2 regions of the Paenibacillus sp. FSL F4-0236 genome follow, and region 1 is predicted to be linked to the other one. Evidence: riboswitches for the same ligand, from Rfam matches in the RefSeq annotation. Region 1 holds a riboswitch; the other holds the start of a gene.
What was found. Region 1 has a riboswitch for preQ1 ahead of NSQ29_RS21215 (queuosine precursor transporter). Riboswitches for the same ligand answer to the same signal wherever they lie in the genome.

Region 1 (15,503 bases):
TATCGAGCAGTAAACACACTCGATTCCATGGTGGGATATAAGAATGATAAATACCGAGATCTCGGCTGGGCATCCGCTCGGCTTGATGATGTTGCCAACTTCATTCCAGCACGGATTACGGCATTGCTCTTGGCACTGTGTGCATGGCTGCTTCGTCTGGATTGGCGCAATTGTCTGCAAATGGTGAAGAGGGATGCGCGTCTCCATCCAAGCCCAAATAGCGGCTATCCAGAATCCGCTGTTGCGGGCGCACTTGGTATCCGTCTCGGAGGAGAGAACGTCTATCATGGTGTCGCTTCGTTCCGAGCCTATATGGGTGATCCGGTACGAGCGATGGAGCCGGACGATATTATTCAGACCTCGCGGATGATGATGCTCTCCTCTTCAATTTTTGTAGGCTTATGCGCGGTTGTGGCATGGGTTTGGATTGGAGGCTAATGCTAGACATGGCGTTTCCTTCTATAGAGCTAGAATTAGTACTTGTCCGCCACGGGCAAACTCAGTGGAATGCTGAGCATCGTTACTTAGGACATTCGGATCTCCCGTTGCTATCTAGTGCAGTAGAGCAGCTATCTCAACTTAAGCAGCAGTCTGAAGTATCGAATGATTTTTGGTGTGTATTTTGCAGCGATTTGCTTAGATGTCGGGAGACTCTAGCTTATATTTCTCCTTCTTTAGAGAAGGTGGCTGTCTACGATCCGCGCCTGCGTGAAATGAATTTTGGAGCTTTCGAAGGCTGTACTTATGAGGAATTGAAGGATAACTCACTATATAGAAGGTGGATTGATAATCCTTCCACAGTTACACCGCCGGATGGTGAAACATGGGAGCAGTTTGACGAACGGTTGCGTAGCTTCCTGTCAGATCTGGGGCGAGGGGCTGAGGATACATTTGTGCAGGCTGCAATTAGTGAAAAAAAGGCTGAGGTAATAACAAGCAGGGTGTTGGTAGTCACACATGGTGGTGTTATTCGGAATTTCCTTGCACAGTTAATTCCTGGTGTCACATTCTACAGCGCAGTTGCACCTTCTCCGGGAACAGCAATGGTACTCAGGCTATTTTGGCGGAACGGGCAATGGTCGGCAGATATTTCTGGAGATTGATGAGAAAATCAAATGAAAAAAAGGGTTCCACATATTAGTCATACCTAATATGTGGAACCCTTTATGTTTAAACTATCGTTCGCCCTCAGCAGAATAAAGTGGATAATTAGATGTTAGGTAACCATTCATTATAGGTATCTGCACGTGATTGCAATTCATTATACAGCATGCTGGCATGGTAACCGTCGCACACGGCATGGTGGAATTGCCCCGATATTGGTAATAGTATTTTTTTGTCTTGATGTAAATATTTTCCTATAGTAAAGATGGGAAGCAGGAAGGTTCCCTCGTTATACACGTTCAGGTTAAAGCCCGTGAAGCTGACCCACGGAATACTAGAAATAGGGAAGGTGTTCGGTGGTTCGTTTGCTTTAGCGATAAATTGTTTCACGCTTCCGTACATTTTCATATCATCCAAATAACGGTTATAGAAATCATTAAACTTTTCACCGTATGAAGTCCAGATGCTTGAAAAAGTCTTATCATCATCATGGAAAATTGTAAAACTAGGTGACATGCTATCCCAATAACCTAATCTACCTTCAGAATCAAAGCAAGTGCGGAATTCACTATGACGGTTCACCACCGTAGTTATCATGTGGATTAGTGCTGGGTACAGCTTAATTCCCTTATGCTTAAGCTCTGACAGTAGAAGGGTGATATCAATATTTGCGGTCATGCTATAGGTGCATCTGACATTGTTTAAATAATGTTCAAAATAGGGTTTTCTACTCCAGTTATCAATGACAATCGGGTTAAAAATCATTTGTTATGACCTCCTAAAATTATTTCATTTTTCATTTTAGGAGGTCTGCTGGACTGATTTCACCATATCCTTATCACAATCCTTTGAGAAAGTATTTTGTAACGATGAGTATACCATCATCATCGCCGTAATTAAAAATATATTTACTAGATCAAGTGGAAGGAAGATGCATTTATAATGTTGAGTGAAAAGTTGGTTATTGAAAAATTGCTTCAGCAAAAGCGTACGAGTGTTGCTTCCATCGTAGTGATGATGTGCGGTGTAGCGGGGTCGGGTAAAACAACCTTTGCTAAAAAGCTGGAGAAAGAGGGATTCGCCAGACTTTCGATAGATGAAGATATTTGGGCCACGCACGGACGTTTCGGGGTGGATTATCCAGAGCAGAATTATGAGTCCTATAAAGAAGAGTCGGAGATAAAGCTGCGGGGGGAGCTGGTGAATCTGCTTCAGGCAAAACATCATGTTGTCATCGATTTCAGCTTCTGGCAACGTCAGAGACGGAACGATTACAAGCAACTTATTGAGAGTTATGGTGGCGTGTGGGAACTGATTCACTTAAAAATTCAGCCAGATGAATTGCGTCAGAGACTGCTTATCCGGAGTGAACGTTTTGACGCTAATGCCGCATTTCCGATTACTGAGGACATACTAACCCGGTTTTTAAATGGTTTTGAGATCCCTGCTGGAGAAGGGGAGCTTGTGATCGAAGCATAGATCTATAACTTGATTTTTTGGGCATTTGTCCTCTCATAGAACCACAGCCGGATTAAAATCCCATGGCTGTGGTTCTTTTTTTAAGCGAGTGATTGTGCCATGATAGTCATGGGGGCGATTGAGAGATGTTTAAGGATTTTAAGCTCATAGCCGGACGGCCGGTGTATATACAAATTAAAGACTATATGAAGCACTTAATCATAAAAGGCGGTCTGCAAGGCAATCAAAAGCTGCCCTCCACACGAGAACTCAGCACATTGCTTAAGGTTAGCCGCAACTCCGTAATCTCTGCTTATGCAGAGCTTGAGGATGATGGATTTGCGTATGCCGTGCAGGGTCAGGGAAGTTATGTGGCACCTACACCTCCCGGCAGTGAAACAATCTCTTCCTGGACGATGGACTGGAAGACGCGTATCAATGATCATGCGCGGCTGGCGGAGGATCTGGATATCATGAAGCGCGGCATACGAGCGGAGAAGGGGACGATCTCCTTCACGAGCATCGCACCTGATGAGAGTCTTTTTGATCTAGATAATGTGAAACGCTCCTTTATGGATCGTATGTCGGTGGAAGGCAACGTCTTACTAAATTATGGATATGCCAAAGGGTATAAGCCTTTAATAGACTATTTGAAGCAGTATATGGAGCACAAAGGCGTTGAAATGAAAGGCAAGGATATATTGATCACCAATGGCTTTACAGAGGGATTCGATATTGTATTGTCTGCACTTAGCAAAAAGAATGGTTCGGTCATCTGTGAGAATCCAACGCATCATACGGCGATCAAAAATCTGAAGCTGAATGGCTTTGAGATCACCGGGATTCCTATGGAGCGTGATGGGATTGATCTGGTTGAGCTGGAGAAGGCATTGCAGGAGCAAGCTTTTGACTGTGCCTACTTTGTCCCCTCTTATCATAATCCGACCGGCATTGTAATGTCTCCCGAGAAAAGACAGAGGCTAATGAAGCTGATGAACCGGTACCAAATACCAGTGATCGAGGATGGTTTTAACGAGGAGTTACGCTATTCGGGCTCACATGTGGCTCCACTTATCGCAGCAGCAGGGAGCGGCAACAGCGTGATCTATCTAGGTAGCTTCTCAAAGGTATTATTTCCGGGACTACGCGTAGGCTGGGTGCTGGCAGATCAGGAGCTGATCTATTCTCTCGAAAGCGTCAAGCGCGCACGTACCATTCATACCTCGACGCTGGATCAATCCATTTTGTATCAGTACTTATTAGGTGGCCATTTAGAGAAGTATTTGAAAAAAGCCAGAGCGGAATATAAACGAAAATATGAATTAACCCTGCAATGCTGTAAGGAGTTTATTCCTTATACGGCGTTATCAGGGGATGGCGGATTGCATCTTTTTGTAACCTTCGCGGAGGGCTTTAATACAAGGACGCTGCTGGCGGCCTGCCATGAACAAGGGGTTATTTTTACAGCAGGAGATATATTCTTCACAGACGGTAAAGGTCAAAATACGATACGGATCGGTTTCTCCAGAGTGACGGATGAGGATATACGCAAGGGGATCGAGATTATTGGCAGAACAGCACGACAACTAATGGGATAAAGAGGTGCTTGAGATGAAGATGAAGGTAGGCGTAATTATGGGCGGGGTGTCCTCAGAGTATGAGGTATCCATGAATAGCGGTAGAGAGATTTTGAAGAATCTAGATCCCAATAAATATGAGGTTACTCCAATAGTGATCACCAAGCGTGAAGAGCTTATTGAGCAGGCAAAAGGAATCGATATCGCGCTGCTTGCGCTCCACGGAGCTTACGGAGAGGACGGTACGGTTCAGGGGACGCTGGAGACGATGGGGATTCCTTATACGGGTAGTGGCGTTTTGTCTAGCAGCATTTGTATGGATAAAGATCTTTCCAAAAAGCTTATGCGCTGCTCAGGCGTCAACACGGCGGATTGGCTGTGCTGGGATAGTATGAAGGATTATTCTCAAGAAGCCGTAGAGCGGATTGGGTATCCTGTTATGGTGAAGCCATGTGCAGGCGGTTCGAGTATTGGTATGGAAAAGGTGAGCAGTAGCGAGGAGCTGTTGAGCGCAGTACAGAAGGCTTTTGCTTGTGATCAGTCGATTCTGATCGAGAGCTACATTCAAGGCCAGGAAATTACTTGCTCTATTCTAAATGGAGAGATGCTGCCCGTTTTGGGAATCACCTCGGCGCATGCGGAGTGGTTCGATTACAGTGCGAAATACGAAGATGGCGGGGCAGACGAACGGGTCATTGTTCTACCAGCTGAGGTGTATGAGCGAGTACGTGATGCAGCCTTAACTTGCTACAAAGCACTAAAATGCAGCGTGTACGCAAGGGTGGATATGCTCATTAAGGATGGTATTCCATATGTGCTGGAGGTGAACACATTACCGGGCATGACGAAGGCGAGTCTTTTACCAAAAAGCGCGCAAGCGGCAGGTTACACCTTCAGCGGACTGCTGGACGAGATCATTTCCCTTTCCCTAACAGAAAAGAGTCCGAAAGAAGAGGTGCTCAGTCATGCATAATGAATGGATTACTCCGCGTGTACGGGAGATTGCTCCCTCGGGGATTCGGGCTTTTTTTGACCTAAGTACAGGGAATCAGGATATTATATCGCTTGGTGTAGGCGAGCCTGATTTCGTTACACCGGAGCATGTAAGAGCTGCCTGTATTCGTGCTTTGAATAATGGGGAGACGATGTATACACCAAATTCCGGCTTGTTGGAGCTTAGAGAAGAGATCGCCTCTTATCTGCACACAAGCTTCAATCTCCGCTATGAGCCAACTAACGAGATTATGGTTACAGTGGGGAGCAGTGAAGCCGTGGATTTGGCTCTGCGGGCCTTTATTACACCCGGGGATGAGATTATCGTCCCTTCTCCGAGCTATATTGCGTATTCGCCGATTACTCATTTGAACGGTGGGATTACGGTAGAGGTTGAATCTTCAGCCGAGCAGGGTTTTAAACTTACTCCTGAAGCGTTGCGGCAGGTGATTACCCCGCGTTCCAAGATTCTTATGGTTAATTTTCCGACTAATCCTACAGGAGCAGTAATGACTTACGAGGATTGGCTACCCATTGCACAGATTGTAAAAGAGAATAACTTACTTGTCATTTCAGATGAAATCTATGCCGAGCTAACCTATGATAGTCAGCATGTCAGTATTGCCTCCCTTCCTGGGATGTTGGAACGAACGATTGTCATTAGTGGCTTCTCCAAAGCTTTTGCGATGACTGGCTGGAGAGTGGGTTATGCTTGTGGTGATCAGGAATTAATTGCTGCGATGCTCAAAATCCATCAGTACACTGCGATGTGTGCTCCGATACTAGGTCAAATCGCTGCCATTGAATCACTGCGGAACGGTATGGAGCATAAGGACCACATGAAACGATGCTTTGATGAGCGAAGAAAGCTGCTGGTTAGTGGATTTCGATCTATTGGTTTACCTTGCCACGAGCCGGAGGGTGCATTTTATGTCTTTCCTTCCATCGCTAATACCGGAATGAAGTCAGAGAATTTCGCTTTGCAGCTGCTCAAGGAGGTTGGTGTTGCTGCGGTTCCGGGGCATGTGTTTGGAGCGGGTGGAGAAGGGTATATTCGCTGCTCTTATGCAGCATCCCTACAAAAATTGACGGAAGCGCTGGAGAGAATCGAAGGATTTATGAAAGTGAAGTTGTAATTCTAGTGGTCCCCATCTATCATAGATGGGGGCTTTTCTGTGTAGATAAGATAGAATAGGTTATACGGATCTATTTAATTGGAGGTTAAATTATGATTTCAACTATTCAAGAAGTAATTAAACGAATCACACCGGCTGATGAACAGTCTTTCCTAAAAGCGGAGCACCGCCTGAACATTCTAACTAAACCACCGGGCAGCCTGGGACAATTGGAGACCTTGGCCGTTAAGCTCGCTGGAATTTCGGGTACGGAGCAGCCTAGTTTCACCAAACGAACGGTAGTTGTGATGGCTGCCGATCACGGTGTATGCTGCGAGGGAGTTAGTGCATTTCCACAGGAAGTCACAATGCAGATGGCCTATAATTTTCTCAGCGGAGGAGCGGCTGTGAATGTACTGGCACGCCAAGCTGGGGCTGAGGTGAAGTTCGTTGATATCGGTGTTAACGGCGACCTTAGTCATGAGGATCTGATTGATTGTAAAGTGCGCCGAGGAACGGATAATATAGCCGTGGGACCTGCGATGAGTCGTGAAGAAGCGATGAATGCTGTGCTTGTAGGTATAAGAATCGCACAAGAAGCGATTGAGAACGGGACAGAGATTTTTATTACAGGTGAAATGGGCATAGGGAATACAACGGCTAGCGCAGCTATTCTGTGTGCTCTAAAAGGAATACCACCTGAAGTAGCCGTTGGAAGAGGAACGGGAATTGATGATGAACGTCTACTACATAAGATTGCAGTTGTGGAACGCGCTTTAAAGGTGAATCAACCGAATCCGGCAGATCCGCTGGATGTATTGTCCAAAGTAGGGGGACTCGAAATCGCTGGTTTGACTGGTCTAATTCTTGGCGCAGCTGCTGCTAGGGTACCTGTCATTTTGGATGGTTTTATTTCGGGCGCGGCAGCTCTTGTGGCGAAGGCGCTTGCGCCAGAATCCATTGCTTATATGATAGGCTCCCATCTATCAGGTGAACAGGGACATAAGCTGATGCTGGAGCAGCTTGGGCTTGAACCGTTGTTTAACCTGGGTCTTCGTTTGGGTGAAGGAACTGGAGGTGTATTGTCCCTTCATTTAATAGAAGCGATATGCCGCATTTTGAGTGAAATGGCCACCTTTGAAAGTGCAGGCATCTCTGGAGCTGGGAAACAATGAGTATTCTTGTAACGGGAGGCGCGCGTAGCGGGAAAAGTGGTTTTGCAGAAAAATTGATGTCGTCACTGACAGATCAGGCCTTCTATGTAGCAACTGGACAAGCGTTTGATGATGAAATGAAGGAACGGATTGCACTGCATCAGCATCAGCGCGCGCAAAGTGGGTATGCTTGGGAGACGTTAGAGGAGCCTTATGATTTGCCAGATCTTCTTAAGCGTTTATCTGGTGAAAAGGCGGTTCTCGTAGATTGTCTAACGTTGTGGTTATCGAATGTACTGCTAGCCATGGAAGGATTTACGGATAGGCAAGAGTTGATTGAGAGCGAAATTACAAGACTTGAAGACAGTGTGCGCACATTTCAAGGAAACCTCATTTTGGTCACTAATGAGGTTGGAGACGGTATTGTTCCGGAGTATGCGCTTGGCCGATTGTACCGTGATCTGGCAGGACGTATGAACGCGCTGCTTGCTCGGCAATGCGAGCAGGTTTTTTTAGTGACTGCGGGCATTCCAATTGAACTCAAGAGCAGGGAGTATCGTTTATGAGGGAGCGCAGGGATGCTGCCGCGGCTGCCTTTCAGTTTTTGTCCCGGTTTCCTGTAAAGAGTGACCCTGGATTTTCTCCTGAGCTGCTGCGCCGAAGTGTGCTGTTCTATCCTGTGGTGGGTGCAGCTATCGGACTGTGCGTAGCTGCTGGGGCAGCTTTGACGGGTTGGATTTTACCGGCTTGGCCAGCAGCTGTTATTACCCTCATCTTATGGGTAGGACTTACTGGCGGCCTGCATCTCGATGGTTGGATGGACAGTGCGGATGGTCTGCTAAGCTACCGACCAAGGGAACGGATACTGGAGATTATGAAGGACAGCCGTGTGGGTGCGATGGGTGTGCTCGCCTGCGTGCTGCTCTTGCTGTTAAAGGCCTCTTTAGTGGCAGCATTAATCGAAGGCTACGCCTATTACGAGCTGCCACTGCTCTTGCTGCCAGCGATCTGGAGCCGCTGGTATATGGTGCGGGCAATGGTGCGTTATCCCATTGCCCGCGGGAACGAGGGGCTGGCCGCGAGCTTCGCCGGCCTCGCTCCCTCGCATGAGCGGCGCGCGCTGGCGATAGCCGCGCTGCTCTCGCTAGCCGCAGCCGGTGCGCCTCTGGCGCTCGGCGCGGGCATAGCCGCGTGGCCGCTGCAGCTGGCGGCAGCGTTACTGCTGCCAGCTGCGGCCTTGGCCAGCGGCACCGTTGCTGCGCGGCGGATTAGCAGCCGGCTCGGCGGGCTCACCGGCGATGTGTATGGCGCGCTGAATGAGCTGCTAGAGGCTGTGCTCCTACTAGTATTAGTGCTGCTCCAGCACAATTTCATGTGAGTGGCTCCTGCGGGTGACGCATAGTAGCCAGCTGGCTCAATCTGTTTATATCCACTGCTGATGCTTGTGGGTCCAGTTGTTTGGTGGCCCGGATGCTTGCTTGTACACATACTTGCTAACCGTGATGACGTTGTATCATATTTTGCGAATCATTTGATATTTTTAGAGTTTAATAGGAAAGAGGGATGACATGGTTGCTACCATTCTACTATTTGTAATTGCCGGCCTTGCTGAGATCGGAGGCGGATACTTAGTATGGTTATGGCTAAGAGAATCAAGACCTCTCTGGTACGGTTTGGTAGGTTCTTTGATTCTGATAAGCTATGGCATCATCCCTACGTTGCAGAAGTTTCCGTCCTTCGGAAGAGTGTACGCAGCCTACGGCGGGGTGTTTATCGTGCTCGCTGTGTTATGGGGCTGGCTAGTAGACAAGAAAACACCCGATGTATATGACTGGGTTGGTGCTGTTATTTGTGTGATCGGCGTTTCGGTCATTCTTTGGGCGCCGAGACACTAACAAAACAACCCGTTCAACACTTTCGTGTGAACGGGTTGTTTTTATTTAAGCCTAAGCTTTAGATCTTAAATTGTTGCACAGCTTCCTGAAGCTTCTTAGCCTGCTCATATAGATGCTGCACGGTTACTGCATGTCCTTCAAGCTCTATACGTTGGCGCTCGGAGTTCTCGGATAGTGTGTCCGCACTTTCTTGGGATCTTGAAGTGATTTGTGCGGTTTCCTCAACGGAAGCACTAACTTCTTCTGTACTTGCTGAGATTTGCTGCGTCGCCGCAGATACGGATTGAATATTCTGATTGATGCTTTGGATCAGAATCAGAAGGTGATTGAAGGCATCGCCCGCTTCTGCCACCTTGCCTACCCCGGAGGCTACCTCAGAATTCACATGGTTCATCTCAGTAACGGAGCGATTCATATCTTCCTGAAGTCCGAGTAGGAAATCACGAATCTGCTCATTCGCATTACGGGATTGTTCGGAAAGCTTGCGTACTTCTCCGGCAACCACGGCAAAGCCGCGTCCATGTTCTCCTGCACGTGCTGCTTCGATCGAAGCATTGAGCGACAGCATTTGGATTTGCTTCGTAATTTCAGTAATGCTATGAACGACTTCTCCGATCATTACTGAACGTTCATTCATAACTTGTAATTGCTCCAGCGACTGCAGGGAGGCACGTTCAACATGGCGCATTTGCAGAACGGCGCTTTGGGCAATCTCATTACCGCCAATCGCTTCAGCGGAAGCTTCACTGATCTGCTCAGTGACTTCGGTGGCTGCTGAAGCAATATGCTGAATGCCGAAATTGATTTCTTCCATAGCTTTTGAATTATCTTGAGCGCTGCTCGCGATGGTCGTACTACCTTTACCAATTTCTACAACAGATGTACTAGAGTGGTCTGCCATTTCATTTAGGACCTCTACACGTTCTCTTAAAGAATTGGAATCGGTGACCACAGTATTTGAGGTGACGAGTACATGTCCAATCATTTCTTTTAGGCGCAGGGTCATCGCTTGGAAGCTTCTGGACAGTTGAGCTACCTCATCACTGCCTTTAACCGTTAATTCCTCTGTGAAATCTCCCTCTGCAAGACGGGCACTGTAAGCTGCAAGCTTTGAGATAGGACGAGTAATCCGCATGCTCATAAACCAGGCACCAGTTGAGCCTATGATCAGCGTTAGCAGAGTGATCCCGGCGCTGGTCCACAGAATACTGTCTGTTTTTTCTTGAATAAAGCTTACATCACTGCTGATTCCGATAACCATCGTACTTCCGGGAATTCCGATATAAGCTGACTTATGTACACCATGCGAATCCTTGTATGTATCGCTTAGTCCACTCTTTCCTTTAAGAGCTTGCTGCATTGCAGAGGATACCTTAACAATTTCCTCCGGCTTTAATTTTGCATCATGATCTACGGACAGAACCTCAGCTTCCTTGCCTTTTAGATTGAGTAGAAAAATAGTCTCAACCCCATGCTGCTTTCTCTTATCCTGAAAATAGAATTCAAGATTGGTGGCTGCTTGTTCGTTCTTCTTTAGTGCTTGCTGAGCATGCATTGTATTTATATTCTTATATACGTCCTGAGCAGCTGCAGTTAGAATTTGATTGATTTGTGGCATGACATAGCTGTTGAAAATACTGGTGGATATAAAGTAGAAGCTGGTACTTAACAAAAGAGACGTGAGTAATAGAACTACAAATAATAAACGCGTAAATCTGCGACTGATCGACTGCTTGAAACGAAACATATTGTTCTCCCCCTTTTTATGGGCAGCGAAGCCCCATTTCTTTATATCCCTACCGACTGCTATTGACTGGCAACCTGCAATATATTCCATAGTTATGTAATATATCAACTAAATGGATCGGGAATGAAGTGTTTGATACTATTCTATAGAATTAACCTCTGGATGAATAGTGAAAGTTTTAGTTTATATAGCATATTTTTCTGAAAAAGATGAATTATTACTGACACTTTTATTTTTAGTTAATAAAAATGGGTATAAATACCCATTTCATAAATTGTTTATTTTTATGGATTGTTTGACGACAGTGTGATAGAGTATTAATGTTTTGTTCCAAAACTTAATGTATGCCGCGGTTCGTAACCATCCCGCGTAAACAAAACTAGGAGGAGTTTAAGCAATATGTTTAATTTGATGTGGGGAGTTTTATTTGTTATTGTCAATTTTGCTTTTTTTCTACTCTGTTACCGCCTGTTCGGCAAAAGTGGAATGTATGCATGGGTAGGTATCGCTACTGTAATTGCAAACATTCAGGTAGCTAAGACGATTGCTATGCCATTTGATATCGTGATGACACTCGGAAATACGATGTATGTCACTTTGTATATGACCAGCGATTTGCTTAATGAGAAGTATGGAAGAGCAGAAGCACGTAAAGCGGTTTGGTTTGGCTTCTTCACCTTGCTTATGACGACAGTCATTATGCAGATGGTACTAGTATTTAAGCCGCAAGAGACCGATATTGCTCAGTCTTCTTTGGAGACGATCTTTGGTCTGATGCCTCGACTAGCGTTGGGTAGTCTGACTGCTTACTTCATTAGTCAGTTCCTAGACGTTCGGTTGTACTCCTGGATTCGCAAATATTACAGCACCTCAAGTCAGTTGTGGATTCGTTCCAACGGCAGTACGATGATTAGCTCCTTTGTGGATACACTAATCTTCTGTACCATTGCATTTGCTGGGTTGTATAACTGGAGTGTGTGGTTTGAAATTTTGCTTACAACGTATCTAGCGAAATTCTTACTAACCGCAGTAAGCACACCTATCTTATATATCGCCCGAACTTTTACTTTTGCTGAAGATGGAATACCATCATCCGCTCATAAGAAGGAATAAACAACAATACAGCCAGCGCGTACCGATCATAATCGATGCGCGCTGTTTGATTTTTCCAGTCGTAAGAGGGATCAAACGTTCCATATAAATATGTACATAAAATTAATATAAAGCTAAAATAAGCTATCGTAGCCATTCTAATTGTATCCCGAGCGAAGAGAGTGTACATAATCGGTAGTCACAGAAATTACGAATAGGTGTGGTGAAGGATGAATCTAGTAGTTCCTATACTGCGTTATGCAGCAGAACAGCCCGACAGCATTGCCTTAACCCATGACCAAGCAACGCATACCTATGCAACATTAGTGCAAGCGATGCGGAGAATTGCCAATGGTCTACAGCAAATGGGCCTTAGGCATGACAAAATCGCTATTTTATCTACGAATCGCATTGAATTTGTCGAGGTTTTCTTGGGGGCTATTTATGCAGGCTGTGTTCCCATTCCTTTAGATCCCAAGTGGAGTGCAAATGAACTGCGGGTTATTATAGAGCAGTGCCAGCCGACAATGATTTTTGCCGAGCCGGAAGCTGCAAAGAATTTGGTCTTCAAGGACCAAGCCATCCCAACGCTGACTTTTTCAAATGAACGAACAGGTTCCTATGATCAGTGGTTGAAGGCTCTGAAGCCAGAAGCTGAATTGGATGAGACGAACGAGTTATTATTTATCGGTTTTACTTCAGGCACAACGGGGCTACCCAAAGGATATATGCGTACCCATTTATCGTGGTTAAAGAGCTTTGAGGTATCGAGTGCTGCCTTTGAATTGGACGCTATAAAGGATGTTTTAGCACCGGGTCCGTTTGTGCATTCGCTGTCCTTGTTCGCTGTAATGCAGAGTCTGTATGGTGGAGCAAACTTTCATATTACGCAAAAATTTAGCTCCACACAGGTGTTAGAGCTGTGCAAGCAGATTCCGGGTGTGGTGTTGTTTGTTGTACCGACAATGCTTGAATCCATGATGCAGCAGGCTGTTCCTGGGCAGACGCAGATTGATGCGATTATTAGCTCAGGTGCAAAGTGGTCGGAGTTGTCCAAAAAAAAGGGCATAGAAGTGTTCGCTGGAACGCGTCTCTATGAATCCTATGGTTCCTCAGAAGCGAGTTATATTAGTTATTTGGATGTTCTGGAAGAGCATAATCCGAACTCTGTAGGCAAGCCCTATCCCGGAGTGCAAGTTTCCATTCGTGATGAAGAGCTCCGTGAAGTCCCTACGGGGGAGATTGGGCAGTTATATGTGCGAAGTGATATGATATTTCTAGGCTACCATCAATTGCCGAAGGAGACCGCAGCAGCTTTTCGAGAGGGATGGCTTGTGTTAGAGGATTATGTTTATCAGGATGAAGCTGGTTATTTATATCTGGCGGGTCGCTTGAAAAATAGAATTATCTCCGGTGGGCTGAACGTTTATCCAGAGGAAATAGAGCGAGTACTGGAGCATCTTCCGGAAATGCAAGAAGTAATGGTGCTTGGCGTCCCTGACGATTATTGGGGAGAACAGCTGGCAGTCCTCGTGAAATGGAATGGTGAAAAGCATTTATCTATAGACGAAATAAAGAATTATTGTCGCCAGTATTTAGCAAGTTACAAAGCGCCGAAGCAGCTGCTGACAGTTGATGAGTTTATCTATACAAGCAGTGGCAAAATTGCCCGGCAAGCGATGAAAGACTATGTGAAAAGAGCGATGGTATGATAGAAGCAGTAATTGTTATGGCAAAACGTACACCGATTGGCAGGATGGGCGGCTTATTAAGTACATTTGAGCCGGAAGCATTACTGGCGCCGCTTATTCAGCATATTGTGGCAGAGACGAACCTGCCCGTCGATATGATCGATGATGTGATTATTGGAAATGTGGTCGGTCCGGGTGGAAATATTGCCCGGGTAGCTGCGCTTGAAGCGGGACTGCCTGTTTCGGTTCCGGGCGTTACTGTGGATCGGCAGTGCGGTTCTGGGCTAGAGGCCATTAACATAGCAGCACGGCTTATTCAAAGTGGCGCAGGTGAGATTTATTTAGCGGGCGGTGTTGAGAGCACGAGTCGTGCCCCTTGGAAAATGGCTAAGCCCCAAACCTTGATGGGGGTTCCGCAGCTATATACCCGTGCTCATTTTACACCTAGCGCTTACGGTGATCCGGATATGGGAATTGCTGCGGAAAATGTAGCGCGGAAGTATGGGATTTCGCGAGAAGAGCAGGATCAATATGCCTTTAAAAGCCATCAGAAGGCCGTTCATGCTCAGCAAACTGGTAGGTTTCAGGAGGAGATTGTACCTCTTCTGGTTGAGGGGGAGTGGGTGAACACCGACGAATGTCCAAGGGCTAATACGAGCCTGGACAAGCTGCGAAAGCTGCCTTCAATCTTTGAAGAAAAAGGTACCGTCACCGCTGGAAATGCCTGTCCTATTAATGATGGTGCGGCGCTTCTATTAATGATGTCCCGTGAGAAATGTCGGCAACTCAAGCTTAAGCCTATCCTGCGTGTAGTGGATGCGCAAGCGGCAGGTGTGGATCCAAATTATTTAGGTATGGGGCCAGTTCCAGCTGTACAAAAGGTGTTACAGCGTCAACAGCTGACCATAGCCGATTTAGATATCGTAGAGTTTAATGAAGCCTTTGCTTCACAAGTTCTAGCCTCACTGAATGAGCTTCAGATCCCACAGGAAAAGGTCAATCTTGGAGGAGGCGCATTAGCTATCGGTCATCCATATGGGGCGTCCGGAGCGATTTTAATGACTCGCTTATGTGCTGAAATGCAGCATACGCCTTATCAAAGGGGACTTGCCACTTTGGGCATTGGCGGCGGGTTGGGGCTGGCTACGCTTGTGGAGGTTACGGAATGAACAGTGTCCGACATCAGATTCTTATGACTGCTGAGTGGATATCGGATTACGCACAGAGTATTGAGGCACCCGTGCAGACGACTAATGGCAATCTGATTGCTCCTTCTACGATGCCTATTATTTTTTGGCAGGTCTTCGATATTCCTTGGCTTAGCAAGGGAGAGCCCTTGCTTCACGGCACTCAGAAATTCTCATATCAAGCTCCGATTACGGCAGGGATGACGTTAGATTGTGAATTAGCATTAACGAGCAAGGTGCAAAAAGATGGCCGGCAGGGCAAGCTGACCTTTTACACACATACGCTGGTTTGTAAATGTGAAGGCGAGCTTATAGTCACCGCAGAAACTGTGTTAATTCGGGTAGGTGATGATCATGATGAGAAAATGCATAACGGCTGAGGCTATCCGGCAATATGCAGCAGCTTCCCAAGATCTGGCCGCTATTCATCTAGATGAGGATGCTGCAACTGAGGCTGGATTTAAGCGGCCCATTGCGCATGGGATGTATC
Region 2 (15,503 bases), 2.4 Mb from region 1:
GCATTAGCCATCAAGTCGAAAATGGATGAACTTACTTACTTGCGTGAATCCAAGCAACCGCTTGAGTATCCTTCCTGTGGTAGTGTCTTTAAACGTCCTCCAGGTCGGTTTGCAGGTCAGTTAATTCAAGAGAGTGGCTTGCAGGGAACAAGAATCGGTGGTGCTGAGGTATCCAAGAAGCATGCAGGGTTTATTGTAAATGCAGATAATGCAACCGCCAGCGATTACATTGGGCTAATTCACCATGTAAGAGCGACTGTGAAGGATAAATTCGGAGTGGAGCTTGAAACTGAAGTGGAGATCATTGGAGAAGAGTAACTATTAATTAGAAAGAGCCCACAGATTACTGTGGGCTCTTTTGCTGTCATTACATATGGTTTAATCCACTGAAAGGGTATATTTAGCTCTTTCAGTAGTTATTTCCGCCTTGCGATCACTTATGTCCTCAATCCGAAGCCCGTCAATAGCTAAGTCATAGGTGGAGTGTGGTAGCGATACTAGCTCACCATCGGCGTTTAAAGTGCTGCCAAATCCTTTTAATATTAATGCACTCCCTAGATAATCATCGATAACATCCTCCGCACTCCGAAACTCAACAGCCTCTAGATTAAAATGAATTTTATCCAGATCACGAAGCTCTTTCTTTTCAATTACAATAGTTTCATTCACATGACTGTTAATCCAGTCCATAAGTTTCTGTATACTTTGTTCCATTAGATGATCCCACCCTTACCTCGAAGATTATTATGTTTAAGTTACCCTTTTCTTAGGATTTGAATCCTTATTTTTGCCACATCTGAGCGGATTTGAACAAAGGAAGGTACTAAGGAATAGCGAATGTTACAGAATAGCAACAACAGAGATAATCCTCTACAACCAGAATAAGGATAGAAGAAAGTTAACTATTCTAAAAAGGGGGGAGTGTTATTGATTCAGCTAACTGAGGTCTCAAAATATTATCAGGAGAGGTGTGCAGTTGATCGAATTACTTTCACGGTGGAGAAAGGTGAGGTCTTTGGATTTCTAGGTCCCAATGGTGCAGGGAAGACTACAACGATGCGCATGATGACAGGGCTACTTCAGTCTACAAGTGGAGAGATTTTAATTAATGGCATGAATATTTCACGTCATAAAAAAGAAATCCATGCTCAAATTGGTGTTGTTTTCGAGCTTCCGAACCTATACATGCGTAGTTCTATTCGAAATAATCTGGAGCTGTTCGCTGATCTGTATAGGGTAGCAGGAAATCGAGTGAATGAAGTCATGGAAACCCTCCAGCTGTTAGATAAGGAAAAAGCTAAAGTAAGCAGCTTATCCAAAGGCTGGAAGCAGCGTGTTCTAATCGCCAGAGCATTATTACATAAGCCTCAAGTGTTGTTTTTAGATGAGCCTACAAGTGGGTTAGATCCAAATTCAGCTTCACTCATACGTAATCACGTCAAGAGAATTCAAGAAGAAGGCACAACCATCGTCTTAACGACGCATGATATGCACGAAGCCGAGGCATTAAGCGATAGAGTGGGCATCATGCACGCTGGTGCTTTGGTGGCACTCGATGAACCGCATAGACTTAAGACCATTTATGGTAAACCAGAAATTGAAGTTAAATATCAGCAGGATGGGAAAGTGGTTATGAAATCCTGGCCGATTGCAGAAGAAGCTACTAAAGATCATATCTATCAGCTAATGTCTACGAATCAAATTCTAAGTATGCACAGTAAAGAAGCTTCGCTGGCAGATGTATTCGCTGCCCTGACGGGAAGTGAGCTAAGTTGAGTTATCAGATATGGAAGCTGTTTAAACATGAAAGTAAGGATATACTGCGTAATCCTGCGACTGTAATTCTAATAATTTTGCCTATATTTATGGCTAAAATCATCATCACTGTAGTGGACAAGAGCGGTTTGGACTTCATGCTTCTTTCTACATGGATATTATTTGCGCAAGTGATGGTTGGGATCATGATTACCGGCCCAGGATTAATTGAGGAGCGGGAGAGTAAGACTTATGATGCGCTGTTGATTACTCCGCTAAGCAGAGGCCAGATTATTACAGCGAAAGCTGGATCTGTTCTTGTTTTTTCTTTGTTATCACAGCTGATTGTTTATGTACTAAATCAAGGTTTGACAATGGATTTACTCCCTTCCTTAATGTATATGTTATTGGGTGGAATTATCTTTGTGCAAGTTGGAATTATCATTGGTTTAAAGGTAAGTTCCTCCAAAAATGGTTCAGCCATTTGCTCCGCATTTATGGTCGTTTTTTTCTTAGTAGCTTCTGTGTACGTCGCTCTTCCAGAGTGGACCTATCCGATCTTTGTAATTCTGCCAAGTATTGAAATCGTCCAGAATTTGAACAGTATTCTAAATGGAGAAGGAGTATTGCTCCTAGAAAGCCTGCTTTTGCTCTTGTGGATTGTGGTGCTTTCGCTCTGGATTTGGAAGACGGGCAAAGCGTAGAACTTGTCAGAAGCAAATTACCATGGTATAGTTCAAGACGCAATATGCATGAAGAAGAAGTCTGCACGGATTGTGCAGGAGAGGTTCGCGAACTCCCTCTATAAAAAACTAAGAGTATATTAAATCTTATAAGCGGATGCAGTCCTTAACCCGGACGTTGCTTCCGTTTCTTCTTAGTGGAGCAAAGTTTTCGAAATCTCGTTCTTCTTTCCATTACCGGCCAAGGCCGAAGGAAAAGAGAGGGGTTTTTTGTCGTGTCAGAAGGAAGATTGAAAGAGGAAATGCAAGAAGTCACTTTACTTGGTAATCAGGGAACGCAGTACAAGTTTGGTTATGATCCAGCTATTCTTGAGGTGTTTGATAACAAGCATCCAGGGCGTGATTATTTTGTTAAATTCAACTGCCCTGAGTTTACTAGCTTATGTCCTGTTACAGGTCAGCCGGATTTTGCCACACTGTATATTTCGTATATTCCTGAACAGAAAATGGTGGAATCTAAATCATTAAAGCTGTATCTGTTTAGTTTCCGTAACCACGGTGACTTTCATGAGGACTGCGTCAACATTATTATGAATGATCTGATCTCACTGATGGACCCACGATACATTGAGGTATGGGGCAAGTTCACTCCGCGTGGAGGAATATCTATTGATCCTTATTGCAACTATGGAAGACCGGGTACGAAGTATGAGGCGATGGCGGAGCACCGCTTAATGAATCACGACCTCTATCCAGAAAAAGTGGATAACCGCTAATCCCAACAAGTTGATAAGGAGAGATTAAGATGAACAAAAAAGCACTCGTCGTATTTAGCGGCGGACAAGATAGCACCACTTGCCTGGTTTGGGCATTGAAGCAGTTTGAGGAAGTGCAGGTAGTTACCTTTAATTATAATCAGCGTCATGCGGCTGAAATCGAAGTTGCTACAGAAATAGCAGCTAAGTTTAATGTAAAACAGCATATCCTTGATCTTGGGCTGCTTAATCAGCTGGCACCAAATGCACTAACCCGCCAGGATATTGATATCGTTGCTGGCGAAGGTGATGAGCTTCCTAGTACATTTGTTGACGGACGGAATCTGTTATTTTTGTCTTTTTCCGCAATATTAGCTAAACAATTGGGTTACTCCCATATCGTCACTGGTGTCTGCCAAACGGACTTTAGCGGGTATCCGGACTGCCGTGATGTATTTGTGAAATCATTGAATGTTACGCTGAATTTATCTATGGACTATGAGTTTGCGATACACACTCCATTGATGTGGCTGGATAAAAAAGAAACGTGGAAAATGGCCGATGAACTGGGTTATTTTGATTATGTTCGCGAACACACATTGACCTGTTACAACGGTATTATTGGCAGTGGCTGCGGTACTTGTCCAGCCTGTCTGTTGCGTCAGCGTGGTCTTGAGCAATATGAGGCGGAGAGAATGGAGGCCGGATCTTAATGCTTAACGAGGTTTCAGTCTGCAAAATATTTACGTTTGATGCGGCGCATCAATTAATTGGTCACAAAGGGAAATGTAGCAATCTGCATGGACATACTTATAAGCTCGAAGTAGTGCTTAAGGGCAAACCAGAGGCTACGGAAGGCCATTCAGACGAAGGGTTTGTTATTGACTTCAGTGATATCAAGACGACTGTGCAACAAAGCCTTGTAGACCGTCTAGATCACGCTTTTCTCGCTATGGGAAACGAACCTGTGTTAGAGACGTTAACGAATACGGGTTCCAAAGTAGCTTTGTTGTCTTTCCGCACCACAGTTGAAAATATGTCTTCATATATTGCCTACAAGCTTAAGCAAGCAGGGTTGCCTTTGTACTCGGTAAAGCTATGGGAGACTCCAACCTCCTGGGCAGAGGTGCTGGCTGAAGATGTTCCGGATGAAGGGCCATCCTACCGTTTATATGGAGGCTGTGACTGTGAGTAAGATTCCTGTAATTGAAATGTTCGGTCCAACTATTCAAGGCGAAGGTGCGGTAATTGGAGTGAAGACGATGTTTGTCCGTACCTATGGCTGCGATTATCGCTGTGGCTGGTGTGATTCTGCTTTTACTTGGGATGGTACTGCTAAGGATAAGGTTCGAATGATGACCTCGGATGAAATTATGAATGAACTTTTAGCTATAGCTGGAGATAATTTCGACTGTGTTACGATTTCAGGCGGAAATCCTGCTTTGATTGGTGATGGGCTGGGCTCTTTTATTAACCTGCTACATGAGCGAGGGATACAAGCCGCTATAGAAACTCAGGGCAGTAAATGGCAGGAATGGTTCAATAACGTGGATGTGCTGACCATTAGTCCGAAGCCGCCAAGCTCAGGGATGACGACGAATTGGGAAATACTAGATAACATCATGAGTAAGATGGAGAATCTGGGCCGCTCTACGCACAGTCTTAAAGTCGTTGTGTTTGATGATAAGGACTTTAATTATGCAAAAGACATTCACCAGCGATATCCAAATGTGCAGCTCTTTCTGCAGCCTGGGAATGATGATGTCACTGAAGAAGGCGACATTTCTGCTCGACTTTTGGGAAGGCTGGAATGGTTGTTTAATAAAGTAATCGTAGACTCTGAGATGAATAGAGTACGTGTCCTTCCACAGCTGCATGCATTGATCTGGCATAATAAACGTGGCAAGTAAAAAGTATTTAAATGTAACGGGTGTCTGCTCAGCAGATGCCCTTTTTTTATTGATTTAAGCCTTGAAATTTGTAGATAGAATGTCCCATAATCTGGTATGATTTTCATAAAAGTTGTAGGAGGTACTTAATGGGAAATTCAACTGCACTATTAATTATCGATGTTCAAGAAGCTATGTTCTCTTATCCTGATCAAAAGCTGTACGATGAAGAGGGTGTAATGGAGAGAATTATTTCCCTTCAGAACAAAGCTAGGGTTGCAGGTACTCCAATAGTTTATATTCAACACACCGAAGATGAGGAATATACAAAAGGTACGCCCACATGGCAGATCAGTCACCGCATCACACCGCAGGAAGGCGAAGTTATTGTGGAGAAGCCTACTTGGGATGCTTTTCACCGAACCGAACTGCAAGAGGAGCTACAGAAGCTGGGGATCACGAATCTGGTGATTTGTGGGATGCAAAGTGAGTTCTGCCTAGATACGACAATAAGACGCGCATACAGTATGGGGTATAAGAGTGTTCTCGTCCAAGATGCTCATAGCACCTTTGATAATGGGGTTCTGAATAGTAGTGAGATCGTTAAGCATCATAATGCGGTAATCGGAGGGAGATTCGCCCAGTTACGAGCTGAAAGCGAGGTTCAGTTCTAGATGAATACACCTCAGGCTGCCATGAAACCTATTCAGCGTTCTCGACTTAGACTGTTTGCCGGAAAGCGATATTTTATTTGGAAAAGATATTTGAAATGGTGCACTAGCCGCAGCAAGGTGGCGAAGCAGCGCACTAGTGAAATTTTATCTAATGAAGTGATGACTCATGCTACACCGTTATTAAGAAGTCTACGGAATGTAGATATGGTGCTTCAATACAATAAAATAACCAATTTACGTCTGGCGATAGCGAAAATGGATGGGCTCTTGGTGCGCCCGGGTGAGACTTTTTCCTATTGGAGAAGCATTGGTAAGCCCAGTAAGCGAAAAGGGTATCTGGACGGGATGGTGCTGCATTATGGTGGCTTCCATTCTGGAGTCGGCGGGGGACTGTGCCAGTTGTCCAATCTGATCTACTGGATGACACTGCATACACCTCTTACGGTTACAGAACGGCATCGGCACAGCTATGATGTATTTCCAGATGAACAGCGCACACAGCCATTTGGAAGCGGGGCCACCTGTTCTTATAATTATTTGGATCTTCAAGTGAAGAATAACACGAATCAAACGTATCAATTAAAGCTCTGGCTGGATGACAGCCATTTGCATGGGGAATGGAGATGCGATGAGCAGTCCCTTTATAAATATGAAGTGTACGAAAGTGATCATTGGATAAGCCTAGAACCATGGGGCGGATATATTCGTAGCAATAAGATCAGTCGAAAAATATTCACACGTACCGGCGACCTAGTTGGAGATGAAGCTGTAACGGATAACTATGCGCTTATGATGTATTCTCCGCTTCTTCATGGATAAGAGGATAAGGTAATGGGTTATAACATAGTAGACACGTTATCGTTCTATCCTATGCTATACTCAAAGGAGCGGATTAACAGCATGAAAGCATTAACCTACCAAGGGAAGAAGAAAGTGAAAGTTAAAGAGGTTGCTGATCCGAAGATTGAGAAAAAGGATGACATTATCGTTCGAATTACTTCTACAGCGATTTGTGGCTCAGATCTGCACATTTTTAACGGTGAAATTCCAGGTATGCATGATGACTATGTTATTGGTCATGAGCCCATGGGGATTGTTGAGGAGACCGGTCCAGACGTAACTAAAGTCAAGAAAGGCGACCGGATCATTATTCCCTTTAATGTAGCTTGTGGTCAGTGCTACTTCTGCCAGCATGAGATGGAGAGTCAATGCGACAATGCTAATGACGCCAAGGATACAGGCGGATATCTGGGTTATTCCGATACTTATGGGGGCTTTGCAGGAGGGCAAGCCGAATTACTGCGGGTTCCTTATGGTAATTTCGGCCCTTTTGTCGTTCCTGAGGATGCAGAAATGGAAGATGAGAAAATTCTTTTCTTATCTGATATTGTGCCTACTGCTTGGTGGGGAGTAGAAAGCGGCGGAGTGAAGCCAGGGGATACAGTCATTGTTCTCGGTTGCGGGCCTGTTGGTCTGCTTACTCAGAAGTTTGCCTGGATCAAAGGCGCCTCAAGAGTAATTGCAGTTGATCATATTGGCTACCGTCTGCAGCATGCGAAGCTGACCAATAATGTCGAAATTTACAACTTTGAAGAGATTAAGGATATTGAAGCTCATTTGAAGGAGATAACACATGGGGGCGCAGATGTAGTTATTGACTGTGTAGGTTTGGATGCCAAAATATCTGCTTTGGAGAAAGTGGAAACCACTCTGAAGCTACAGGGAGGCTCACTCAGTGCATTTAGAATGGCCTCGGATATCGTACGTAAATTCGGAACTATTCAGCTTGTAGGAGTTTATGGGCTTAATTACAATATGTTCCCTTTGGGTCATCTATTTGAACGCAACATTACTTTAAAAATGGGACAGGCTCCAGTGATTCACTATATGCCTTTGCTTTATAAGATGATTAAAGAGAATAAATTTGATCCCACAGATATCATTACACATCGCTTGCCTATCAGCAAAGCGGAGCATGGCTATGACATTTTTAGTGAGAAAAAAGAGGATTGCATCAAGGTGGTTCTGAAACCTTAGCCTTTAAGAAGCATGAGCTCTCGTCAGAAATGACATTGCTTATGCTTTTTTTAGTGAAATCTAATGAAAATAGATGCATTTTTTCACGGTCTGCGTTAAATTAACATAAGTGACTTAAGATAGTGAAAGGACGCGTACCATGTGAAGCTTAAAAAACCGCCACTTCCTATTCCGATTTTAATGTTGATTGGGATTGTGGCCATCTCTTTTTCCGCCATTTTTATTAAGTGGTCAGCAGCGCCAGCATCTATACAAGGAATGTATCGGCTGTTGTTCACCTCGCTGCTGATGTTGCCTTTTGCAAGACCATACAGCGGAGCAGCGTTTGCTCTTCGTAAAAAAGACTGGATCATGCTTGTGCTCTCAGGCACTATGCTAGCTCTACATTTTTTGCTTTGGATGGGCTCTTTGAAGTATACTTCGGTAGCTAGTTCAACGATGATCATGGCGCTGGAGCCAGTGTTTATTATGCTGGGCGTTTATTTTTTGTATAAGGAAAAAACGGCTGTGTCTGCTATTCTGGGGCTGAGTATTGCTATTGGCGGAGTAGTGTTTATCGGTTGGGGCGATATTGGTATCTCTGCAGATAATCTTAAAGGTGATTTGTTATCGGTTGGAGGAACAGTAGCGGTAGCTGTGCATATGCTTATCGGTCAAAAGCTTGTAGTGCGCATGCCCTCATACCTGTACAGCTTGATAGTCTTCTTATCAGCGGCTGGTGTGTTTGCCATTTACAATCTGTTCATGGGGATTTCCTTTTTTAATTATCCTGCGAATGAGTGGGGGATTTTCCTATTGCTAGCAGTTGTTCCTACGGTGTTTGGTCATATTTTATTTAATTGGCTGCTTCAGTATGTATCCGCAACTACGGTATCTATGAACATCTTAGGAGAACCAGTGGGGGCTAGTATCCTTGCTTATCTGCTATTAGGTGAACAATTAACTGCGCTACAATGGGCAGGTGGACTTTTGGTTATGTTTGGACTGGGTGTATATTTGTACGCTGGAAGAAAGAAAACGATTCAGGTGGCAGATGCCATTCAGAATGCTTCATAACAGATATTTTAATCATAAAGGGGTCGCAAGGTATGGAAGAACAAGATCAAAATTTAGAACTACATCCTGGAAAAGGCACTGCGCCAACGAGTGAGGAACTATGGAACGAAGACACGTACACAGCTTGGGTTGCTCGATTTGGTACACCGTCTGAGGCTGCAGCCAAGTTAATTAAGGAACCAAGTGCAAAGCTGTACCCGCTCTCTTCTTATTTTGGAGATGTACAGGGTAAAAAGATGATGAATCTCATGGGATCAAACGGAATGAAAGCAGTCGCGCTGTCATTACTTGGAGCGGACCTTACTGTTGCTGACTTCTCAGAAGCTAATGCGCGTTATGCAGCTGATCTCGCACAAGAAGCAGGTGTTCAGCTTAACTATATCGTATCAGATGTTCTTAAGCTGCCAGATCACGTGCTTGATGGTTCATATGATATCGTATTTGCTGAATTAGGAATTGTACACTACTTTACCGACCTAGCACCGTTTATGGAAACCGTCCGCCATTTACTTTCTCCTGGTGGGATTTTTGTTCTACGTGATTTCCATCCTGTGACAACTAAGCTTATATCCTCTAAGGGTTCTACAGCGAAGGTTCGTAAGCACAAAGTTAGCGGGGACTATTTCGATACGACATTGGAAGAAAAAAAGGTCTCGTACTCTAAGTATTTGCCTTCCACAGGCAAACCAATAGACGAACAGGAACATAGCGTTGTATATTGGCGCCGCTGGACGCTTGGAGAAATTGTAACAGCTGCTGCCAGTTCCGGGCTTGTGATCCGCCAATTGATCGAAGAACCCAATCTATCCTCGGATGTTTATGATAAAGGAATACCAAAGACATTCACCTTGGTGGCAGGAAAGGGTCAGAACCTGTAGGCTATTCGAATGTAAGGATCACAACTGTTATACACATATGAGCTGATCTAAAGGCTACTTCGTCCGTAAAAGGACGGTGTAGTCTTTTTTGCTTGCTTCAAAACATAAAATTTTAAACTTTTTTACGGAGAATATTCCATTACATTGGAAACTTATAGGTAATACAATAATTTTACATTCAACATTTGAAAGCGATTACTTTACAAAAAGGCAATCATAAAGGATTTGAGGTGGATATGAAATGGACGAAGTATTACTACGAATGGCGGGGATTGATAAATTTTTTCCTGGTGTTCATGCATTGAATCAATGTCAATTTGAGCTGAAGCGTGGGGAAGTGCATGCCTTAGTCGGTGAAAATGGCGCAGGAAAGTCTACCTTAATGAAGATTGCAACAGGAGTCTATTCCAAGGATGCGGGTCAGATGTGGTACAAGGGATCTGAGGTGGAGATTGCTAATACTCGCGCTGCGCAGGAACTCGGGATTAGTATCATTCATCAGGAACTGAATCTAATGCCGCATCTTACAGTGGCCCAAAATATATTTATTGGTCGTGAGCCGCGCAAGGCGCTGAAATGGTTCGTTGATGATCTGGAGCTAAATCGTAAGGTGCAGGAACTGTTTGATCAGATGAATCTAAAACTAGATCCGAAGACTTTGGTCTCAGATCTGACAGTTGCTAATCAGCAAATGGTTGAAATCGCCAAAGCTTTGTCCTTCAATGCGGAGGTACTGATCATGGATGAACCAACTGCAGCGTTGACAGATACGGAAATTAACGAGTTATTCCGTATGATCGAGCAATTACGAGAAAAAGGTGTAGGTATTATATACATCTCTCACCGCATGGATGAGTTGAAACGGATCACAGACCGCATTACAGTCATGCGGGATGGTTGTTACGTGGATACTGTTCGGACGGATTCAATAACTATTGATCAGATTATTAGCATGATGGTTGGTCGTGAACTGTATCAAACGTCGAAGCCAACACATTCGTTACAGACAGAGCAAGTCGTACTAGAGGTTCGAAACTTATCCAGTGGGCAAATGTTGAAGGATATCAGCTTTCATCTGAATAAAGGTGAGATTCTGGGCTTCGCTGGATTAATGGGCGCTGGACGTACTGAGGTTGTTCGTGCCGTATTTGGGGCTGATCCTATCGATAAGGGTGAGATTAAGCTGCATGGAAATACGGTTCGTATAAAACAGCCTCACCAAGCAGTGCAGCATGGAATTGGCTATTTGTCCGAAGATCGCAAACGCTACGGGCTGCTTGTAGATATGGACATTAGCATGAATAATGCGATTGCTTCCTTCTATAAATTCCGTAATGCATTCGGATGGATGAGGGATCGGGAGATGCGAAAGTCCGCGGAGCAGCATGCGGAAGCACTAGCAACCAAGACTCCAAGTGTAAGTCAAAAAGTCAAATTTTTATCCGGTGGGAATCAGCAAAAAGTAGTTATCGGGAAATGGTTAACGAGAGATTGCGATGTGTTGATCTTCGACGAGCCCACACGTGGTATTGATGTAGGAGCGAAAAGTGAGATCTATAAGTTGCTTGATCAGCTAGCAGGTGAGGGAAAAGCGATCATTATAGTCTCTTCAGATCTCCCAGAGATTCTAAGAATGAGCCATCGCATTATTGTCATGTGTGAAGGACGTATAACTGGTGAACTACTCGCAGAAGAAGCATCGCAAGAAGCGATAATGAAATATGCGACGATGCGTTCATAATCGTTCAAGAGTTTATCGGAGGTGTCAGGGTCATGAAGATTGCAGATAAAGGGACTAGCCAGCCTATCAGCTCTAAGCAAAGCGGGGCGCAATCAGGGTTTAAACAAAAATTATTAGCATTCGCAAGTTTGATCATTCTGGTCATCGTATTTTCCGTAGCATCAAGTAACTTTTTTCAGTTTTCTAACCTAGTTGGAATCCTCGTCTCGACAGCTGTAATTGGAGTATTAGCGCTGGGTGCCACCTTTGTAATTATTACGGGTGGGATCGACCTTGCTTTGGGTACTGTGATGACCTTCTCCTCGGTGATGGTTGGCGTCATCATTACATTCTGGGGCCTACCTGTTCCACTCGGAATTGTAGGCGGGATTCTAGCTGGTGCACTATGCGGTTTTATAAGTGGTTTAATGGTGGCGAAAATGAATATTCCTCCTTTCATTGCTACTCTGGCGATTATGATGGTCACTAAAGGATTATCACTTGTCATAACGGGTGCCAAGCCGATTTATTTCAATGATGATCCGATTTTTGCCAAGATTGCAATGGGCAAGATGATCCCAGGCATTCCTAACACCATCGTAATCTTCTTATTGCTCGGTGTTATCGCAAGCATCATCTTGTCGAAGACCATTATTGGACGCTATAACTTTGCACTTGGCAGCAATGAAGAAGCAACTCGCTTATCAGGTGTGAATACGGTCAAATGGAAGATTGTGATCTATACCATCACAGGGATTTTCAGCGGAATCGCTGGTATCCTGATGGCATCACGTCTAAATTCAGCCCAGCCATCACTTGGCACTGGTTATGAACTTGAAGCTATAGCGGCTGTCGTCATTGGAGGCACATCTTTAAGCGGGGGCGTAGGTTCTATTCTAGGTACAATTATTGGTGCACTGATTATGAGTGTACTGACGAATGGCTTACAGATTATGTCCGTTGCTCAGGAATGGCGGACAGTCATTGTCGGTGTTGTAATCATCATAGCAGTGTATGCTGATATTCTTCGCAGACGGAAGCAATGAACTAGGTATTATCTCCATACGGAGTGATATACAAAGCAAATGACGAGGGGGAAGATTTAAATGAAACAACGTCGAAGAGGGATTATCATGCTTGCCAGTTTATTACTGGCTACTACCTTACTTGGTGCTTGTAACAACAGTGATAGCAAAAAGAGTGCATCCGGTTCAGACAAACCATATATCCCAGTCATTTCAAAAGGCTTCCAGCATCAATTCTGGCAAGCGGTGAAGCAAGGAGCCGAGAAGGCTGCCAAGGAGTTTAATGTCGAGATTACGTTTGAAGGACCTGAAAATGAGAGTCAGGTAGATAAACAAATTGAGATGCTGCAGACGGCGCTAGATAAGAAACCAGCAGCAATCGCGTTAGCAGCTCTCGATAGCAAAGCAGCGATTCCATATCTGGAAAAGGCAAAGGAAAACAATATTCCAATCATTGGCTTTGACTCTGGTGTAGATAGCGATATTCCTGTAGCAACCGCAGCGACTGACAATAAAGCGGCAGCAGCTTTGGCAGCTGATAAAATGGCTGAGTTGATCGGCAAAAAGGGTAAAGTAGGTTTAGTTGTACATGACCAAACAAGCAGCACAGGTCAACAGCGTCGTGATGGCTTCTTAGAACAAATGAAAGCGAAATATCCAGATATTGAAGTGTTAGAGCCGCAATATGGCGGCGGAGATCAGTTGAAGTCCACGGATCTTGCAAAAGCGATGATGCAAGCCAATCCGGACCTTAAAGGAATCTATGGCTCAAACGAAGGATCTGCAGTAGGAGTAGCTAATGCAGTAAATGAATTACAGATGGGTGGTAAGATTGTGGTTATCGGCTTTGACTCCGGTAAACAGTTAATGGATGCTATTCGTAGTGGTGTTGTAGCTGGCGCTGTTACACAGGACCCCATTGGTATTGGGTATCAAGCGGTGAAGGCAGCTGTGCAGGCGATTAAAGGGGAAACCGTAGAAAAGAATATTGATACCGGGTTTCACTGGTACGATAAGAACAATATAGATTCCGATGAGATCAAACCTCTGCTGTACGAATAGAAGAGATTAATAATAGAGGTTGCCTCAAGAAGGCAACCTCTATTATGCTTATCCCAAAAGGTAAACATTTACATTACATGTACTCGATGAGTCAATAGCTGAGGAGGTGTTGGATGTATAAGATTATTCTAGTTGATGATGAAGACGAGGTTCGTGAGGGGATTAAACAGAAGATAGCATGGAATAATCATGGTTTTGAACTTGTTGGAGATTTCGATAACGGCAGAGATGCCCTTGATGCAGTCGAGCAGTATCGACCGGATGTGATTATTACAGATATTTGCATGCCCTTTATGGATGGACTAGGATTGGCTAAAGCTGTAATGGAACGATACCGGGACATGAAGGTCATTATCGTAACTGGTTATGAAGACTTCGAATACGCTAAACAGGCTATAACCTTGAAGGTGACGGAATATTTGTTAAAACCAATTAATGCTCGTGAGTTTGCCGAATATCTAAGCAAGATGAAGCAGGGTTTGGATGAAGAGCATTTACAAAAGGCCAATATCGCTAAGCTTCGTATGCAATTAAATCAGAGCTTTCCTTTGCTTCGCGAACGTTTTCTGGAGAAGCTTGTTACTACTCGTATGAAAAACGACGAGATCGAGAATAAAATGAATTATTTTCATATACAGCTGCGGGGTGAGGCTAACCTTGCACTCGTAATCGATATAGAAATGGACAATCGTAGCCTGGATATTGCTTCTGATGCTGAGCTGCTGCGCTTTGCAGCTTTTAACATTGTGCAGGAGCAACTTGAGAAGGAGCAGGGCGGTGTCGTATTTCAGACGAGAGATGGGAAATTCGCTGCGATATTATCAGGGGATTCCGAAGAGATCGAAGTCACAACACAACTTCTTGCAGATCAAGTACAAACCAGCCTGAACAAGTATTTGAAGCTGACGGCTACCATCGGCATCGGTAGAAAATACGTTGATTTACAGCAAATTCCACAATCATTCCAGGAAGCGATTTCATCCATAGAATATCGATATCTTTTAGGCATAGATAAGGTTATCTCCATACAGGATCTTGAGTTCGGCAAAGGATTGGATCAAGCACATTTCTCTTCATGGGAAAAGCAATTCATATCCGCGTTGAAGACAGGTAAAGCATCAGCGATCTCAGAGGTCCTCTCAAAATGGTTTCAGGAGCTAAAGAGCAATAGCTCTTCTATAGAAGACTGCCACAGTAGCATCTACCAAATGCTCGTTTCTCTAATGAACTATGTGGTCGATATCGGATTCCCAAATACAGAGCTTGTTTCGCATAATATGTTTGCTGAGGTTGCAGCCCTTAAGACTTTAGATGAAGCTAGGAATTATTTGGAGAGAACTTGCCATGAGTTGATACTCAAGCTATCGGAACAAAGAACAACCGTCAGAACCTCTCAGATGAAAGCAGCCGAAGCTTATATTCGGGAGAATTATTGTAATGACAGCTTTTCACTTAATGAGCTCTGCAGCCATATTTTTATGAGCATCAGTTATTTCAGTGCGACCTTTAAACAGCATACTGGAGAGACTTTTATTGAGTATTTGACTCGTCTCCGTTTGGAAAAAGCTAAAGAGCTCCTTACCGTCACACAGTTGAAGACTTATGACATCGCTGCTAGAGTTGGCTATGCTGATCCTCAGTACTTTAGTGTGATTTTCAAACGTAATGTTGGGATCACACCGAAGGAATATCGACAGCGACAGAAGGAGAATCTCCTTCTATGAAACCTCATCGCTTCTTCCGAAGTCGAAGTATTCATAATAATATCGCTATTTCTTTTTCCCTTCTTATTCTCTGCACAACTATAGTTCTGAGCTATACTTCATACCGACTCTCCTCAGCTGCCGTCATGGGGAATTCCGTAGCCTATACTTCACAATTAATAGAACAAGTAAAACTGAACATCGAGAATTATATTAGTAACATGGAGAGTATTGCTGCTTTGGTATTAACTAGTAGTGATCTTGAG

Region 2: linked by a shared signal. The riboswitch ahead of queF (preQ(1) synthase) and the one ahead of NSQ29_RS21215 (queuosine precursor transporter) in region 1 are both predicted to bind preQ1.

What each region holds. Positions count from the first base shown of each region.
Region 1 covers NZ_JBBOBK010000001.1:4,728,602-4,744,104, reverse strand. The annotation lists gene cbiB (adenosylcobinamide-phosphate synthase CbiB) at 1-438, shown strand, start outside; gene NSQ29_RS21270 (histidine phosphatase family protein) at 447-1,103, shown strand; gene catA (type A chloramphenicol O-acetyltransferase) at 1,210-1,869, opposite strand; gene NSQ29_RS21260 (AAA family ATPase) at 2,047-2,583, shown strand; gene pdxR (MocR-like pyridoxine biosynthesis transcription factor PdxR) at 2,709-4,160, shown strand; gene NSQ29_RS21250 (D-alanine--D-alanine ligase) at 4,180-5,112, shown strand; gene NSQ29_RS21245 (aminotransferase class I/II-fold pyridoxal phosphate-dependent enzyme) at 5,105-6,268, shown strand; gene cobT (nicotinate-nucleotide--dimethylbenzimidazole phosphoribosyltransferase) at 6,361-7,422, shown strand; gene cobU (bifunctional adenosylcobinamide kinase/adenosylcobinamide-phosphate guanylyltransferase) at 7,419-7,967, shown strand; gene cobS (adenosylcobinamide-GDP ribazoletransferase) at 7,964-8,779, shown strand; gene NSQ29_RS21225 (YnfA family protein) at 8,970-9,296, shown strand; gene NSQ29_RS21220 (methyl-accepting chemotaxis protein) at 9,355-11,043, opposite strand; PreQ1 riboswitch class I at 11,387-11,432, shown strand; gene NSQ29_RS21215 (queuosine precursor transporter) at 11,443-12,156, shown strand; gene NSQ29_RS21210 (AMP-binding protein) at 12,366-13,847, shown strand; gene NSQ29_RS21205 (thiolase family protein) at 13,844-14,995, shown strand; gene NSQ29_RS21200 (FAS1-like dehydratase domain-containing protein) at 14,992-15,393, shown strand; gene NSQ29_RS21195 (MaoC family dehydratase) at 15,368-15,503, shown strand, end outside.
Region 2 covers NZ_JBBOBK010000001.1:2,330,207-2,345,709, forward strand. The annotation lists gene murB (UDP-N-acetylmuramate dehydrogenase) at 1-318, shown strand, start outside; gene NSQ29_RS10730 (hypothetical protein) at 379-714, opposite strand; gene NSQ29_RS10735 (ABC transporter ATP-binding protein) at 928-1,776, shown strand; gene NSQ29_RS10740 (ABC transporter permease) at 1,773-2,459, shown strand; PreQ1 riboswitch class I at 2,534-2,577, shown strand; gene queF (preQ(1) synthase) at 2,741-3,214, shown strand; gene queC (7-cyano-7-deazaguanine synthase QueC) at 3,244-3,906, shown strand; gene NSQ29_RS10755 (6-pyruvoyl trahydropterin synthase family protein) at 3,906-4,388, shown strand; gene queE (7-carboxy-7-deazaguanine synthase QueE) at 4,381-5,103, shown strand; gene NSQ29_RS10765 (cysteine hydrolase family protein) at 5,232-5,756, shown strand; gene NSQ29_RS10770 (VanW family protein) at 5,757-6,575, shown strand; gene NSQ29_RS10775 (zinc-dependent alcohol dehydrogenase) at 6,657-7,793, shown strand; gene NSQ29_RS10780 (DMT family transporter) at 7,935-8,849, shown strand; gene NSQ29_RS10785 (class I SAM-dependent methyltransferase) at 8,882-9,727, shown strand; gene NSQ29_RS10790 (sugar ABC transporter ATP-binding protein) at 9,969-11,468, shown strand; gene NSQ29_RS10795 (ABC transporter permease) at 11,501-12,493, shown strand; gene NSQ29_RS10800 (ABC transporter substrate-binding protein) at 12,554-13,534, shown strand; gene NSQ29_RS10805 (response regulator) at 13,648-15,258, shown strand; gene NSQ29_RS10810 (cache domain-containing sensor histidine kinase) at 15,255-15,503, shown strand, end outside.